Regions from separate parts of the Shewanella sp. S1-58-MNA-CIBAN-0166 genome, predicted to be linked through region 4. Evidence: predicted binding sites of a transcription regulator. Region 4 holds the regulator's gene; each other region holds the start of a gene.
The links. The regulator MetJ, encoded in region 4, represses methionine synthesis genes. The targets are predictions, from matches to a motif close to TAGACGTCTAGACGTCTA.

Region 1 (4,541 bases), on a different contig from region 4:
TTGAGTAAACCCAACGCCCTCTAATTGTTCACCAAAATACTCCACCATGTCATTACGCTCAGCTTCGCCGTGAACTAGCACGTCGATACCCAATTTAAGTTGACGAGAAATGGTGTCTTGAGTGACTTGCTCAAGCTGTGAACGGTAATCATTGTCATTGATTTCGCCTTTACGCCAGCGACTGCGTAACCCCCGAATAGCTGGCGTTTGCGGGAATGAACCTATGGTGGTTGTGGGTAATAATGGCAGCGCTAACTTTTGTTGTTGGGCAATGATACGGCGGGCAAATGGACTGTTACGTTCAAAATCATCAGCGGTTAGCTGCGACACACGTTCTACAACCTGTTGATTAACTGCGGCAGCTTTTGCCAAGCGGCGTTGCTGGCAACGATCAATAATCGCTCGGCTAGTTGCTGAACCTTGCTCAACGATTAATTGATGAATTTCGTTAAGTTCAAATAATTTTTGTTTCGCAAAAGCTAATTGGCCAAGTAATGGCGTAATTAATTGGCTTTCAACCTCGACATCCACAGGACAATGCAACAATGAACATGAAGGTGCAATCCATAAACAATCGCCTAACGTGGTCGCTAACTCGGTTACCTTCTGCGCAATCACATCAACATCAGCAGCCCACACATTACGGCCATTAACCACCCCAACAGAAAGTACCTGCTGAACGCCTAAAGCATTAACAAACACATCAAGCTGTTCTGGCGCGGTGACTAAATCAAGATGTAGCCCCTCAACCGGTAATGCACTCACCAATGCTTGATGATGGGCAATAGAACCGTAATAACTGGCGAGTAAAACCTTTAATGATGCTGGCTTTTGTTGCGCTAACGTTTGATAACTGTGGCTAATGGCTTGCTGCCACTCATCGGTTAAGTCTGCCGCTAATACCGGTTCATCAAGCTGTACCCAACTCACACCTTGGGCAGCAAAACGAGACAAAATTTGTTGATAGGCAACCAATAACGGCGGTAACAACGTCAACTTATTAAACTCAGAAAGGCTTTTAGATAAGTATAAATACGTCACCGGACCGAGCAGCACAGGTTTTGCTTGATGACCTAATTGCTGTGCTTCTGTGACTTCATCAAACAATTGTTCAAAGGCAATCTCAAATGTTTGATCAGCGCTTAGTTCTGGCACTTGGTAATGGTAGTTAGTATTAAAAAACTTGGTCATTTCTGCCGCACACGCATGTTGGCCGCTTTGCGAACGGCCACGAGCCACGCGAAATAAGGTGTCAATATCGACAGCGGCTGGGCTGCCATCAGCTTGAGTGGCCCGATGACGATCGGGGATCACATTTAAGGTCGCGCTCAGGGTTAGCACCTGGTCATAATAAGCAAAATCCCCTACTGGCAGTAATTCAACACCCGCATCTGCTTGCCACTGCCAATGAGTGCGTTTTAATTCACTGGCAACGTTTTTCAGCTCCGTTAATGTTGCTTCACCGCGCCAATAACGTTCTAAAACAAACTTCAATTCACGCTGACGTCCTATGCGGGGAAATCCTAAACTTGAAATTTTCATACTGCTTTCCTTTTCGTTGAGCAAAAATTTATAGCCATTTATGTAGAAAAGCTACATAGGCGTCTGGACGTCTAGAAGTTTATTGTGTTACTCTGCTGTCAAGCAATCGAATTGATTTCATCAGCTAGTTGAGCAAGATTCATGTGGAGAGAAAATGATAGAGCTTAGACACCTTCGCACCTTGATGGCGTTAAAGGAAAGTGGCAGTTTAGCGGGTGCAGCTAAAAAACGGTTTGTAACCCAGTCGGCGCTTTCTCATCAAATAAAAGAGTTAGAGACACGAATTAACTCAACTATTTTTGTTCGTAAAAGTAAACCGTTAACGTTTACTCACGAAGGTTCACGTCTGCTGAATTTAGCGGAAGAAATCTTACCGAAAGTGATTGCAACCGAGTCAGATCTTAAACGCGGTTTAGAAGGTGAAAGCCAACAGCTTAAGCTAGGCATTGAATGCCACAGTTGTTTTCGTTGGTTAATGCCCGTTATTGAGCAATTTAAACAGCATGCGCCAGCAGCTCAAATTGACATTTCGAGCCGTCATTTATTTGATTCACTCAATGCGTTGGAGACGGGGAGTTTAGATATAGTGCTAACATCTGACCCTGTGCCAGGACATAGCGTCGCATATCAGCATCTATTTGATTTTGAAGTAAAGTTAGTCGTTGCTAGTGATCACGCATTAGCGGCACAAGCGTTTGTCACGCCAGCGCAATTGGCAAAGCAAACCTTAATCAGTTACCCCGTGCCTTTAGCGCGTTTAGACATATACAAACACTTTTTAGAGCCCGCGGGGATTGAACCTGGCGAGCAAAAGCAATGCGATTTAACCTCTATGCTGTTACAAAGAGTAGCCTGTAATGATGGCGTAGCAACCCTACCAACTTGGTCTATCCGAGAGAGTCAGGGGCTAAGCCTTACTGCGGTAAAATTAGGAGCAGAAGGACTAAAACGTCCTTTGTTTGGGGCCTATCGTCGCGATGCCACTAATGCAAATTTAATCCAAAAGTGGCTCGAACTGGTAGCAAGTGAAGGCATAAATCTACAACGGGTTGATTAATAAACCTCGTTTAGACAGTACGCGTCGAAGCACAAGTCCTGGAGAATCAGGGTTTTGTGTTTGGCGTAAGTTATGTGCAATCAAAAATTCTTCGCGTAAATCATCATCTAGCCCTAATGACGCAAATGCTTCGAGCGATAACTGCTGTTGTTGTTTATCAATAAGCGACTTCAATACTTTTAACGATACTGGTCGAGACAACTCAGCATTTAAATAAGCAAAAGCGGTTAACGCAATCACCTGCCCAAACACACTAAACAACGCTAATGTTTGCATTTCATCCGCATCGATTTTAGTGCCTACACCAATGTCGTTGTCTTCACGTAACAGTTGTATGCAATCCACCGCAATGGTTTCATTTAATGCCCAATAGCCTTGAACCAGTTTTTTGTAAGGCTCAGAAAGTTCATCAAGTCTTTCTTTAAGGTAAAACGAAAACGCGTAGCGATAAATGTTCACTTGGCCCAAACGGATTAAGGCATCTTTTACACTACGGCTTTTTGTTGATATGACACCTGCTGTTTGCGCGGTATTACTGCGTAACAATAAATGTGCTGCCAAAGCAGGATCCGCTGAAATGATATCGATAACGACTCGAATATCTGCTTCGTTAATCAGAGATTTTTTTAATGGAATTAATATGCCACGACGACCAATGACTTGCTCTTCATTGCCAATAATAGCTTGAACTTGAGTAAGGACTTGTTGCTCAAGATTAGTCATATTCATCAATTACCTTTTCTTAGAATAAATCACTTTATTCATTAATTTAACGATATATTAAAACGAAAGCCAGTAATAGTTTACTGGCTTTCGAAAGGTTATTCGCTAAAAAAAGATAATCTAGAAACGATAACCCGCAGTCAGTCTAATTGAGCGACCAGTACCAGAATAATAACCACTGCCATAAGCCGAGTAATAACCAGTGCCAACATAATCTTCATCAAGCAAGTTATCTACACGTAAGCTACCATTCCAACCTGAATAGGTATAGTTAAGCGCAAGGTTTGTTAGCACGTAACTGTCTAACTTATCACCGGTATTGCTGTTGTCGCCTTCCATGTAACGCTCACCAGTGTAAACACCTTCAACAAACGCTTGCCAATTATCAGCAAAATCATAGCTTACGAAGGCTTTACCTGAATGTTTTGCCACCCAAGATAACGCTTTACCGTCGTTCTCACCTTGAGTGAACTCTGCATCAATATAGTCGTACGAAGCACCTAGCAGCCAGTCATTTGATAACTGCACATCATAAGCAGTGCTCACACCAAAGCGGCGAGATTCATCGGCGTTTACGTTAGCACCACCCCCATAAGGCCCATCTGTACGACCGCCTTCGTAAACAATCTCATCTTCTAACTCAAGTTGATAAGCATTGATTTTTAATGTTTGAGTTGTAGTGGTAAAGTCCCAACCTGCTTCGTAAGAACGGCCTGTTTGTGGATTTAAACCTTGTACATCAAGCGGGGTGTAAGCTTGTTCATCGACTTTGGCAAAACGGAAGTTATCATTTGCACGGACATAAAAACGATGTTCACTGCTTGGGCGATAATTTAACCCTAACTCCAACGCATGGGCGTCATTATCGATTTCAATACGGTTCGGATAAAGTAGTTGGTCATATAAATCGTCAGTCACTTCAGAATAACGACCACCAACAACATAAGATAACATCGGCGTTATCGGTACCGATGCTTGCACATAAGCGCTCTTTTGTGTTTGTTCATTATTTCGTTGCGTATAAAGTGTATCGAAATCAGCTTCACCTTTACTCACATCAATACCGGCAACAAAATTTAAATCACCATGTTCTAAATGATAGTTAGCAGTAGCTTTAGGTGAGAAACTTAATAAGTCGCGCTCAATACGCCCTGCTCCACCAAATAACAGACTCGTGGTTGATGTATCCGAGTAAGTTAAATCAGCACCTAAGGCCCAA
Region 2 (4,541 bases), on a different contig from region 4:
GCACTTAGAGAGGGTTATTGGTCCACTATCACTACTTGATTGCGGCCGTTGTCTTTTGCTTGATATAAGCCTAAATCGGCTTGCTTAATAATGTCGACAAGCTCATGAGTTTGCGAGGTTAACATCGCAACAGCCACACTGATGGTGAAATTCATTTTAACATCGTTAAACACAAACTGGTTTGACTCAATACTGGTTCGCAATCGCTCGGCTATTTCAACGGCTTGTGCTTGCTCGGTATCGGGTAAAATAATTAAAAACTCTTCGCCACCGATGCGACCTAAAATATCGTTTTTCTTGAGCCAATTGCGTGCTCGTCTACCACACGCTTTTATGGCTAAATCGCCAATATCATGACCATAATGGTCATTAATGGCTTTAAAGTTATCGATATCGAACATAATAACGGCTAGTGATCGATGATGTTTTTTAGCCTGATAAAAGCGCTTTTTGCCCTGCTCAAAAGTATGACGTCTATTAGCAATCCCCGTCAAATAATCCGTTTGAGAGCGGCGTTTAAATTGTCGGCGAGATTGCCACAAGAAAATGACCAGCACTAATAACACCAATGCAATTAGCACTGCGATTGCCATTGATAAGTTAGTAATTTTTTGAGAATCAATTTCGGCCTCTAAATTCAGCTTATTGATGGCCAATTGCTTTTCGAGCAGACGATTATTGAACTCAGCCACGGTAAGATTATGGTCTAATGATGAATTAACCACATCGTTATTTATGATGTTAGCAAAGTGCTTTTTTTGTAAATCGATGGTATCCAAAAGCTTATTCATGCCCAGATTACTCGACCCATTGGCGTAATCAATAATGGCCGCAATCATCAATTTCAGTTCATTGGAATGGCCGTCATAAGTCGCCGAACCAGAAAATATTTCAGCATACTTAAAAGCTTTATCTGGTTGTTGTTGGCGAAAATAACTCAATGCCAACCATGCATGCGTAGCGTCGACAAAGTATTTTTCTTGGGTTGTATCTTGCACTTCAAGTGCGCGCAAAAAATGATCTATACCTTCTTGAAATAAACCTTGAGCCCAACAGCTAATACCCGTATTAAATTGATAGAAAAAATCAAAGTCAGCAAACTCTGGCGATTGTCCTACCAGTTGCTGCATTTGGGCTAAATGAGCTTTATTTTCCCCCCACAAGGCCAATTTAATCGATTCGCCCACCATGTTATGCAACATATTAAACATGTCTTGTTTATCTTGGGCTTGCTCCCAAAAGTCATAGGCTTTGTTAAAGTATTCGTAGGCTTTACGGTTTAAACCATTGTCACGATAGATAGCAGCCGTGGCATTGAATATCATCGCTTGACGACTCAGTCCTAATTGATGTTGTTGCGCTAACGCTAAAGCTTCATTTAACCTTTTGAGACCTTCGCCAAAATCACTTGGTTTATTATGGCAATACGCACTTTGCGCTAACACTTCGGCCAAGATATCAACGTTTCCAAGCTGACGGGCTAATGTAATCGCCACTTCACGATCTGGGCAATAAATTTGGGTGTCGTTAGTTTGAAGGTAAAGTATGAATGAGCGTTCGAGATAGCTTTTGACCAGTTCTTTGCTAAGAGGATGTGGTGTAAGTAATTTAATGGCATGGCTATAGCTGTTAATTGCAGCAACAAGATCACTGTTAACTTCTTGCTCTATTGCCAGTAAATGCAATAACTGGCCTTGCTGTTCAATCGGCCATTGAGCACTTTGTGGTCGCTGTTGTTGTAAAAAGTCAATGCGTTGTTGTGGTGAGCTTAATGTGGCTAACTGTTGTTTGATATCAGTAATTTTTGTACTATCAGTAATTTCTGTGCTATCAGTATTATCGCTAACGGTATTGTTGCTAACAGTATTGTTGCTAACGGTATTGTCGCTAACGGTATTATCGCTAACAGTACTGTTGATAACAGTATTGTTGCTAACATTGGCACCATTCATAATAGTGCCATTAGCGTCACTAAAAATGTCACCGGCCCCCCAGGTAGTTAGCGGCCAGCTTACTGCACACACCAATAATATCATCAACTTGGTTTTAACCATTTAACCTCGACCTTACAATAAAAACATCTAAGTTTAACAATAGCTTTTATCGAAACGAAGTCAACGTTAAAACGCCGGTATAACTATATTCAAGTTTACTTTTTACTTTCCCATGGTGTTTTCGCATTCATGTCAGACAAGTCATATGGCGTTAACTGGTAAACATAATAATTAAGCCAATTACTGACTAATAAGCTGCCATGACTATGCCAACGAACAATAGTATCTTGTGTTGGGTCATCTTGTCGGTAATAGTTTTGCGGAATATCTGGCTTGAGGCCTTCGCCAACATCGCGCACATATTCTTCATTCAAGGTGTCTTTTTGATATTCAGGGTGGCCCATAACAAACACATTATGATTATCACGACTGAGTACAATATACGCGCCAGCCTCGTCTGATTCAGCCAACACTTCTAAATCTGGATGTTGACGAATTTGTTCAATATCCATTTCAGCAAATCGTGAGTGCGGTGCAAAAAACTCATCATCAAAACCGCGCAATAGTGGGTGTGGGTCGCTGGTTCTTCGATGATTAAATACACCTGAACGTTTATTCGCTAATAACTGACGATGTAAATCATAAAGATGATACAAACCAGCATGAGCTGCCCAACACAAAAACAGTACTGAAGTGACATGTTGTTGTGACCAGTCAATAATTTCGCGAATGTGGTCCCAATACACCACATCTTTAAAATCAATTTTTCCTAACGGTGCGCCGGTAATAATCAAACCATCGTAATTGTTATTTCTAATGTCTTCAAAATCACGATAAAAAGTATTCATGTGATCCACTGATGTATGCTTAGATTCCTTATCATGAATGCGTAATAAATCGACCCCAACTTGCAAGGGCGTATTGCCCAGTAATCGCAACAACTGGGTTTCAGTTTCGATTTTATTAGGCATTAGATTCAAGATTAATACCCGCATTGGACGAATGTCCTGATTAGCAGCTCGGGTTTCAGACATCACAAAGATATTTTCTGACTCTAAAATACCTGCTGCAGGCAGGTTATCTGGAATTCGAACCGGCATACGTCTCACCTTTAGATTAATTAAACACATGTACTTGATTAACCAGCGCTCGATTAACCAACCAGCCTTTTCACAATAACGTTAATGTCTGTTATGTCACAGTTTCAACATTCAGTTTAGCGCTAAAAACAGCGGTCATCATCGATTGTCAAATGTCGTTTGCAAACATAACTAACCTACTCACCTAGCCTAAACCGCGACAGAATGGCTTATTGCTAACGTTAATATCGGTCAATCTGTTAGATAACCATCATACACTTGGATGGCTGGAAGTCTACACGTCTCAAGTTGAATTTTTTTCTTACTTGTTATCAACTGATGTTATTTCTATTATGAGTCATTATTTTTGATGAGATGAATCATGTCTACAGCGACAGCGATGATTATTGGCGCCAGCTCTCAACTGAGCCAAGCCTTAGCCAGACAGTTATCTGCACAGCAAGTTTCGCTGGTGCTTTTTGTTAACGACCCTGAATCACTTAACGAGTTTAGTCAAAGTCTGCCTGGCGATGTCAGTGTATATCCGTTAGTAATTAATCAACCTGACACACTAATAGCACAGCTGAATGCCGCCTGGAGCAAACATAATGGCGCCCATTTGGTGATTGTTAATACCGGTGTTAATGACTACGATTCTACCCTGCCTTGGGCAATTGATAAGCACACTATCGATATTAACGTAATGGGCTTTGCTGCGGCAAATAACTGTATTTTTAAATTAATGTGCGAGCAAGGTTACGGCCAACTAGCCGCCATTAACTCAATAGCCGGTCAACGTGGAGGGCCTAATGTGGCTTATCATGCCTCCAAAGCCTTTGCTGAAAATTACCTGCAAGGCTTGAGTATGCATGCACAACGATTAAAGCTGCCTATTACCATTAGTGATATTCAATTAGGGTTATTTGATAAAGCCGTTCATTTGAATACACAATTGCTGTTGTCGCCTATCGATAAAGTGGCTACACAAATCATCTCAGCCTTGCAAAAAGGTAAACGCCGAGTGTATGTCACTAAACGCTGGCGCATTGTCGCGTGGATAAATCGTTTATTACCAGAGTACATTTACAATACTCGCCATTGGAAACCGCGTAAAAAGTCTCCATAAGTGCCATCAACAAAAACAGGAACCCGTAGGTTCCTGTTTCATATGTTCGTTTTTCGCTAACGTATTCTACCCTAGCTTAATAAGTATAACCGACGCTGATCATGTAAACCCAAGGATCAATGTCTGTATCAACCACAACATGATCTGCCCCCATGTCAAAGCTCACATCCGTTGCAATTTGAGCATACCAAACAGACGCGTTAACCAACCATTTCTTGTCAATTTGATAATCAAGCCCAACTTGAGCCGCCACGCCCCAAGAGTTCGATAGGCTCAAATTATCTAAACCAAGATCTTTCGCCTCTTGAGTAAATTCACTGTCATAAAAGTTGGTAAAATTAA
Region 3 (4,541 bases), on a different contig from region 4:
CGAAAAACACCACCGAAGTGGCCAACGTCTTCACCAAAAATCACCATGCGCTCGTCGGCAGTCATGGCTATTGATAACGCCTCGTTGATGGCGTGTAACATATTCATTTGAGCCACGGTTTAGAGTCTCCCTGCGCTTTTTGGATAGGCTTTTGGATACTTAGCAATGTGTTCTTTCAGCTCTTTAAGCTGTTTTCTCAATGCTGGAGTCGGTTTATCAAGCACATCTTCAATAATTTCATCTAGTTTCGGAATAGGTAACTTTTCAGCTACTTTAACCGCTGCTAATACTTCTTCGCGATAACGTTCAAATAACTTGGCTTCATCGGCTTCAGTTATCCAGCCTTTGTTAACCATCCATAATTTAAAACGTTTTACTGGATCGTGTTGCTGCCATTTGGCTTCTTCTTCTTTTGAACGGTAACCAGATGGATCGTCTGATGAAGAATGCGCGCCCAAACGATACGTCATCGCTTCAATCAATACTGGAGCATTATGTTCTAGTGCATGGGCACGAGCTTGTTGCGTGGCGGCTAACACCGCTAGCATGTCGTTACCGTCTACACGAATGGTATGCATACCGTAACCAACTCCCCGACTGGCTATACCGTTACCAGCAAACTGCTCTTCAGTTGGGGTTGAAATAGCATAACCATTGTTACGACAGAAAAAGATGGTCGGAGACTTAAGCACTGCGGCCATGTTCAAACCAGCATGGAAGTCACCTTCTGATGCTGCGCCTTCACCAAAATAACAAATGGCAACGTTACGCTTGCCTTGTAATTTCATGCCATAAGCAACACCTGTGGCTTGTGGAATTTGAGTTGCCAAAGGTGATGAAATAGTTTGGTAGTTGAGTTCACGGCTGCCGTAATGAATCGGCATTTGGCGACCTTTACCTAAATCTTTCTCGTTACTGAACATTTGATTCATAAATTGTTCAGTCGTAAAGCCGCGATAACGCAATGAGGCGTGCTCACGATATTGAGCCAAAATGACGTCGTCTTTATCAAGCGCGGCTGTGCTGCCAATAATTGAGGCTTCTTCACCGGTACAGGTCATGTAAAAACTAATCCGTCCTTGACGCTGCGCACCCAACATACGCTCGTCTAATACGCGTGTAAAAACACAGGTATCAAAGATTTTTTCGGCCAGAGCCTTGTCGATTACTGGTAGAACCGCACTTTCATAAGTGGTGCCATCAGCTTGCAAAATACGCAAGATGGGGATGTGCAATGACGCTTTGTCTAAGAAGCTGACACGGTGCACTGTTTCATTGGTCAGTGGTGCGTTGCTCATATTATGCTCTTGTTATTGTTGAGCCATGTTCAACATAAACATGGCTCTATTTATACTATGCGAGTAGACATTACGTTAACGTAAACTACCTATCAATACTTACTCTCACTGTAAACGCATTTTACTCGCGATTGACATGTATATATTGCTTTACGACTAGATAATAGTTTCGTTCAACGCGGGTACTAAACATAACACCGTACGTTGGCCAACCGGCACGTTCTCATTAGGAAATACGATCGCTTCTAATGGTTGCTCGACTGTGATTTGCTTCCCGCCTTCTGTCGCTAATACCTCGCCCTGACTAAAGGCACTGAAGTTTTCTGCATCGCCTGCAAAGCTAAATTCAAAATTATCAAAGTGCTTGTTAATAGAGCGCGATACCTTATACAAGTTGACCTTGCTAGGGTCGAACTCAACAGGTGCTAACTCAGTTTCAGTAATCAACTTTTCAAGCATAGTATGAGTTTGTGCAAAACGACTCATATCATTTTGGCCAAATGGCATTACTTTGCCTAATTCCACAGTAAAAGCATCTGCTTGAAATTGCTCTGACGAATAATAACTAAACGTCGTTGTTGGTTCGTGGTGAAACAACATAGTATCAACGCCACATGCCGCCAAAAACATAATTTGTTCACCGCTAAAAGCACGGCCAGGACGGTATGGGTATATGGCAAACTTTTCATGCTTAGAAGCACGAATAGCAGTATGTAAGTCGTAATGAATACGCTGATTGTCATTATTGGCATTGAAAAAGTCTGCCACGTATTGCTCTAACGCTTTTGCTCGGTGACGCTCCGGATGGCTTAAGCCCTCGCCTTTAGAATGCGCGCCACTAAATAGACGATTCATGTTTTCATCAATAAAACGGGTTTTATTGATGATCGCGGCCGGATTACCAATTAAAAACATCACTCGCTGCTTGGCAACAATTCGTTGGCTGAGCAAATCTTTAATGAGTTGATTACAGATTTCAATCGGTGCAGTTTCATTACCGTGCACAGCACAAGACAGCACGATATCTTTGGTTGCATTAGCCGGAGTAAATACAATCACTCCCGTATCCCATACATCTACACGGGTATGATCTGCCAACATAAAATCAGATGCTTCAGGTAATTGATTTGGATTGGCTAAGGTATAGGCTAAAAAATCATGGTTTATCATCAGGTCAGATAACACTATCAACTCCTTGTCTCATTATTATATGGCGTAGTTAACTTTGACGTAAAACGATGTTAACTATTACTGCCTATTGTCGCGGATTCTATCATAGCCAAACGCTATTTTATTGGTGGCATATGTTAGATTTATTTATTAATAAAAGTTTGCTTGCAAAACTACACAATATTCAACACAATTGTAGCCATCTAGACTTCTATAATTTGTTTTAAGGGTATGTCATGGCGTTAGCAACATTTGGTGCAGGCTGTTTTTGGGGTGTTGAATATTTTTTCCGTGAAATTAACGGCGTCAGTAACGCAACGTGTGGCTACATGGGTGGCAAAGACAGTGCGACCACATATAAAGAAGTGAAGACGGGTTCAACTGGTCACGCAGAAGTGGTTCAAGTTGAGTTTGATCCAGAAATCGTCAGTTACGACGACTTGTTGGACACTTTTTGGAAAAATCACAACCCAACCATGCTGAATATGCAGGGCGGTGACATTGGTACTCAATATCGCAGCACGATTTTTTTTCACGATAAAGAGCAAAAAGCCCAAGCTGAAAGCTCAAAGCTGGCATTAGCACGCAGCGGTAAATGGGGACAGCGTCATATTGTGACTGAAATTGTACCGATACAAACATTCCAAATTGCCGAGGAATACCACCAGAATTATTTAGAAAAAAATAATTTACCAACCTGTCACTTGGTTTATTAAACCTAACAAACAATCAATCGTTCGTTGAACGACAAGTAACCGTTTCAAGCGAGTTAATGTGTATCATTACCTCACCTGAAACGGAATATTTACACAATAGATTAGCTCAATCGATTTCCTGCACTCAACTTCACTTTACCCGCAGTAGTAAATTCCATACAATCCCATGCAAATTGCTTAAGGCATGTTATCGGAGAACAAAATCATGAGTGAAGCTCGTCACGTTAACCTACTAATTTTAGGTTCTGGCCCTGCTGGCTATACCGCTGCTGTTTATGCTGCGCGTGCAAATTTAAATCCTGTGATGATTACAGGCATGCAGCAAGGTGGTCAATTAACCACTACGACTGAAGTAGAAAACTGGCCAGGCGATGCTGAAGACTTAACTGGTCCAGCATTAATGGAACGCATGCAAAAGCACGCTGAGAAGTTTGATACTGAAATTATTTTTGATCACATCAACGAAGTGACCCTAACTGAGCGACCTTTCCGCTTAAAAGGTGACAACGGCGAGTTTACGTGTGATGCACTCATTATTGCTACTGGCGCATCGGCTAAATATTTAGGCCTCCCGTCTGAAGAAGCATTCATGGGCCGTGGTGTTTCTGCCTGCGCAACATGTGATGGTTTCTTCTATCGTAACCAAAAAGTTGCGGTGGTTGGTGGTGGTAACACTGCAGTTGAAGAAGCACTTTACTTAAGTAATATAGCTTCTGAAGTTCACTTAATTCACCGTCGTGACAGCTTCCGTTCAGAAAAAATTCTGATCAATCGCTTAATGGATAAAGTTGCGAACGGTAATATCATTTTACACCTAGACCAAACACTTGAAGAAGTCACTGGTAACGAGATGGGTGTGACTGGGCTTAAGAAGAAAAGCACTAAAGATGGTTCAGTGACCGATTTAGAAGTCGCTGGTGTGTTTATTGCGATTGGTCACAGCCCTAATACTGGTATTTTTGCTGGTCAATTAGAAATGAATCACGGTTACTTACAAGTAAACAGTGGTTTACAAGGCAATGCGACTCAAACCAGTATTGAAGGTGTTTATGCTTGTGGCGACGTGATGGATCAACATTACCGTCAAGCCATCACTTCTGCCGGTACGGGTTGTATGGCTGCACTTGATGCTGAGCGTTATTTAGACGCTAAAAAGTAATCGACAGTATGTAATACAACAAAAGAGCAGCTCAGGCTGCTTTTTTTATTGCCTTAAAAAACATTACACCGCTTTTTGATAAAACACGGCTTCAGTATCGCCTAAAGGATCGCGGTGAATACTTTTATGTTGAAACGTCATACCGAGTTTTTTCATAATCGCAATTGAGGCAATATTTTCCTCTACTGCTATCGCACT
Region 4 (4,541 bases):
GCTAAGCTGGCAATTAAGGTGGCACTAAAATCAGAACCATTGCGACCCAGCAATAAGGTATCGCCGTGGCGGTTAGCGCATATAAAGCCGGTGATCACTAAACGCTCTTGCGGGTGCAAGGCTAATAAGGCCTGTACCTTGTCACGAGACTCAGCCACTAAAATATTGGGTACGGCGCCTTCATCGGCTACCAAAATAGAGCACGCATCGACATGAGTCGCAGCTACGCCCATTTCTCGTAACAAAGCGGCCATTAAGCGCGCCGACCAACGTTCACCAAAACTCACCACTTGGTTTAATTGGTAATCGTTACGTTGCTCTAAAGATAATAAGCTGACTAACTGAGATTTGTCGGTAGACAAACGTTCGCGTAAATCACGCGCTTGCTCGTTTGATAATAATTGTTCAATTAACGTCTGCTGGTAACTGATCAGAATTTGCAGCTCTTCTTGCCACAACTGACCGCTGTCACGCAGGCTCAATAATTTGTATAAGAAGTTAGTCGTTTTTCCGGCGGCGGATACCACAACTAAATCATCACTCTGACCATGCGTAAGTAGAATATGTGCAACACGGCGATAGCAATCTGCATCCGCTAAACTTGAACCACCAAACTTATGTAAATGACTTCGCGTCATTACTGACTCCTTAAACAACTACGACTTTTGTTGCGACTGCTAGACTTCTATTTTGAAACCAATAGTGTTGCAAGTGCATGTTTTGCTATTTTACCCAATTTGGTCGAAACCACAGCTAACTTAAACTCGAATTAAGCTGATTTTATCGCGGCAACAGCTGCTAGGCCTGCTTGAATATCGGCCAAGAGGTCATCTGCATCTTCAATACCGACAGATAGTCTCAATAAAGTCTCTTTAATACCAGCCTCTTGCCTTGCTTGTGGGTCCATTGCTCTATGGGTCATGGTGGCCGGAACGGCGACTAAACTTTCCACTCCGCCTAAACTTTCGGCAACACTAAACAACGACAGCGCCTTTAAAAATGCCACCACTTCCGCTTCGCCGCCGATTAACTCAAAACTTAACATAGCGCCAAAGCCTTGTTGTTGTTTTGCCGCAATTTCGTGACCTAGATGGTCTTTTAAACCCGGATAATACACCTTGGCCACAACATCACTGGCGCTGAGTAACTCAACAATCTTTTGTGCATTACGTTGATGCTCACGAATTCGTACCGCTAAAGTACGTAAGCCTCGCAAGGTTAAATAACTGTCAAATGCTGAACCCGTAAGCCCAAGAGTATTTGACCACCAATGTAACAACTCACCCACTTGAGGATCTTTAGCCACTACCGCTCCACCGACCACATCGCTATGACCATTGATGTATTTGGTGGTTGAGTGAATAACAATGTCTGCACCTAATAATAATGGCTGCTGTAATATTGGTGATAAAAAGGTGTTATCGACTGTCACTAGCGCGCCAACGTCATGGCAAGCGATACTAATGGCATTAATGTCTACCACCCGCAATAAAGGATTCGATGGCGTTTCTAACCACACCATTTTCGGTTTTTGAGCTATCGCTTTGCTCAGCGCTTGCGCATCAGTTTGATCAACAACCAATAACTTAAATTGGCCTTTTTTGGCCAAGTTAGTAAATAAGCGGTAACTGCCACCATAACAATCGTGCGGCACAACCAATAAATCCTCTGGGCCAAGTAAGCTAGTCACCAATGTAATCGCCGCCATGCCGGTACATGTCACCACGCCGGTAGCACCTTGCTCGAGTTTGGCGAGTGCGTCACCTAAAATACATCGAGTAGGATTACCCGAACGACTGTAATCAAACTCGCGCGGATTATTGTGGCCATCGAATGAATAATTGGTCGATAAATAAATCGGTGGCACGATAGCACCATGTTGTGTGTCTGTTTCAATACCTTGGCGAACGGCCAATGTGGCGTTTTGATGCTTAGTCATGGTGACTCCTAAAATTTCACAAACACACAAAGAGATGTCTAGACGTCCAAATTTACCTAAGAGATCCCCATCCGTCAACTTAAATAGACGTTTAGACGTCTAAACATCAAGAAATCTATTTGCAATCGGGATTAAATAGTAGCAATAATTTGACTAGAGATTGTAACGGTTTAAAATCTGCAGCGTATTTATCGTTAAGGGTAAGTTAATGACTGAGTGGAATGGCGAATATATCAGCCCATATGCCGAGCACGGCAAAAAAAATGAACAAGTAAAAAAAATTACGGTTTCTATCCCTTTAAAAGTATTAAAAGTACTGACGGATGAGCGGACGCGTCGCCAGATAAATAATCTGCGCCATGCAACTAACAGTGAACTGCTATGCGAAGCATTTTTGCATGCGTACACAGGTCAACCATTACCTTATGACGGTGATCTATCAAAAGATCAGCCTGATAGCATTCCAAGTGAAGCGAAAAAGTTAATGGATGATATGGGTATCGAGTGGGAAGAGCTCGAATAATTCACTGATTAGTCAATACCTCACAGACTTTGAAACGACCCTAATAAGAAGTCGTCATGTTTTTAAAGAGAACTTATGATGTCATTTATCGATCCAACGACCTTGATACTGGCATCAATTATCGTGTTTTTTGGCGCGCTAACCCAAAGCTTAATTGGCTTTGGGTTAGCCGTTGTTGCTAGCCCGCTGCTGTATATTGTTAATCCTCAATTAGTTCCTGTTCCTATTATTGTTATGGGCTTTGCCATTTCTGCAATGACCTTATTTAGAGAACGCGGTCACCTACAATTTAATGGTTTGCAATATGCCTTACTCGGGCGGATCCCTGGGGGGTTTTTAGGCGCTGGATTATTGCTGTTTGCCCCACAAGCCATACTCGGCTTAGTGATTGCAGGCATTGTGTTTATTGCTGTTATTCTTAGCATTTTTCGCTTTACCGCCCCCATTAATCGCCTCAGTTTATTTATCGCTGGGGTATTTTCAGGCATATTTGGCAATATTGCTGCTATCGGTGGTCCACCAATGGCCATTTTGCTTGCAGGCCAAGACCCAAGTCAGTTTAGAGCGGCATTATCTGCCTTTTTCGTGTTTAGCTCATTAATTGCCTTAGCTATTCTAACCATCGTCGGCTTAGTTGAAGTGAAGCATTTATGGCTATCACTGCTATTATTGCCTTCAGTCGTTGCTGGTTATCTTGTCTCAGGTAGATTAATTGGCCGCGTTGATAAAGATAAAACCCGCATAGTCACCTTAGTGTTATGTAGTATTAGTGCCACTGTATTAGTGATTATGTCGACCAACACGTTAATGAGCTAATCAGCTATTCTGTACCTGTAAACAAAACCAGCCATCAATGGGCTTGTTCGCTAATAATGATTAAAATCTTCCCCTTCTATTTATCAAGCAGTCTATTTCTCACCTAAAAACGCCATCAATAAGTATCAAAAAAACCACTTTTATCTCCTCTAGCAAAATCCTCATCTTGGCGCAATAGATCCACATCACACTAGTTCATTAGATTTCTTTCAATTAACTTTTTTTCAATTAGATTTTTCTCATGGATATGATCTACTTCAAATTAACACTACTCACTTTTAGGTAACATTGTTTACAGCAAAGAAATAATTAAATGCTGTTAATGCACAACCCTAATAAGCCCGACAGAGGACAAAATGATGAACACTTACATTAAAGTTGGTATCGCAGTTGCTATGGCATTATCACTTGGCACCCAAGTGATGGCCGCAGATGGTGGTAATCCTAAAAAAGGTAAGCACCTGTACAAAAAAGAATGTAAAGCCTGCCACAGCGCTAACAGTGAAGGTCCTGAATTAACCCCAATGACCAAAACCATGAGCCAATGGGATCGTTTTTTCACCCGTGATAAGCACAAAGCCAAACCTGCCGTTTTTGAAGCCTTATCAGAAAAAGACATAAAAGACATTCAACAGTTCTTATATGACCACGCCGCCGATTCAGACCAACCAGCTACCTGCGGCTAAATCATCAATGCTGAGTATCTTTTCGTTCTAAAAGAAACATCAGCCAATAAACCAAACGAAAAACTGTGAGGCTTAGCCTCAGGGATTCTGACACAAAAAATTTGCCAAATTGACCTTGTTAGTTGGCAAATAAAGGGGAGAAAGACCATGAGAACTCTCATCTCAATATTAGTGGCTAACGCGCTCTTTATGAGCGGCGCAAGCCTAGCAGCAGATACCGATGCACAAAAAATTGCCGACCTTAAACAGCAACTCGCTACTATTAATGAAGATCTTGATGATTTAAATTCACGAGTTGACAAAACCGAGCGTCACACAGCCTTAGACAGAATAGCCATTACGGGTGATTTTAGAACTAAAGCACATTCATTACATTATCAAAACGTCACTTGGAACCCAGCCATGAACGTTAACTTTTCTGACTTTGGCGCTAAAGCCATGTCAGGAGTGTTTGGCGATCCAAACAGTGCTACCTCACCTTTAGGCCAAATGATGATGGCAAACCCTGATTTAGCTAGCGCGTTTCAAAGCGGTATGCTTCAAGGCGTTATGCCAATGTTGTTAGGCCAAAAAACCC

Region 1: the regulator MetJ is predicted to act here: its motif matches at 1,607-1,624, upstream of metE (5-methyltetrahydropteroyltriglutamate--homocysteine S-methyltransferase).
Region 2: the regulator MetJ is predicted to act here: its motif matches at 3,362-3,379, upstream of metA (homoserine O-acetyltransferase MetA).
Region 3: the regulator MetJ is predicted to act here: its motif matches at 2,665-2,682, upstream of msrA (peptide-methionine (S)-S-oxide reductase MsrA).

Annotation. Positions count from the first base shown of each region.
Region 1 covers NZ_JBEOPN010000021.1:46,057-50,597, forward strand. Annotated here, with positions in the region: gene metE (5-methyltetrahydropteroyltriglutamate--homocysteine S-methyltransferase) at 1-1,542, opposite strand, end outside; gene AAEY99_RS13520 (LysR family transcriptional regulator) at 1,697-2,599, shown strand; gene AAEY99_RS13525 (HDOD domain-containing protein) at 2,582-3,322, opposite strand; gene AAEY99_RS13530 (TonB-dependent receptor) at 3,443-4,541, opposite strand, start outside.
Region 2 covers NZ_JBEOPN010000010.1:101,469-106,009, reverse strand. Annotated here, with positions in the region: gene AAEY99_RS08395 (diguanylate cyclase) at 15-2,054, opposite strand; gene metA (homoserine O-acetyltransferase MetA) at 2,150-3,094, opposite strand; gene AAEY99_RS08385 (SDR family NAD(P)-dependent oxidoreductase) at 3,456-4,199, shown strand; gene ompW (outer membrane protein OmpW) at 4,276-4,541, opposite strand, start outside.
Region 3 covers NZ_JBEOPN010000023.1:65,408-69,948, reverse strand. Annotated here, with positions in the region: gene AAEY99_RS14445 (alpha-ketoacid dehydrogenase subunit beta) at 1-116, opposite strand, end outside; gene AAEY99_RS14440 (thiamine pyrophosphate-dependent dehydrogenase E1 component subunit alpha) at 120-1,298, opposite strand; gene astE (succinylglutamate desuccinylase) at 1,455-2,483, opposite strand; gene msrA (peptide-methionine (S)-S-oxide reductase MsrA) at 2,705-3,184, shown strand; gene trxB (thioredoxin-disulfide reductase) at 3,390-4,343, shown strand; gene AAEY99_RS14420 (GNAT family N-acetyltransferase) at 4,407-4,541, opposite strand, start outside.
Region 4 covers NZ_JBEOPN010000011.1:88,062-92,602, forward strand. Annotated here, with positions in the region: gene AAEY99_RS08940 (bifunctional aspartate kinase/homoserine dehydrogenase II) at 1-638, opposite strand, end outside; gene metB (cystathionine gamma-synthase) at 770-1,939, opposite strand; gene metJ (met regulon transcriptional regulator MetJ) at 2,148-2,462, shown strand; gene AAEY99_RS08955 (sulfite exporter TauE/SafE family protein) at 2,538-3,278, shown strand; gene AAEY99_RS08960 (c-type cytochrome) at 3,635-3,964, shown strand; gene AAEY99_RS08965 (DUF3373 domain-containing protein) at 4,112-4,541, shown strand, end outside.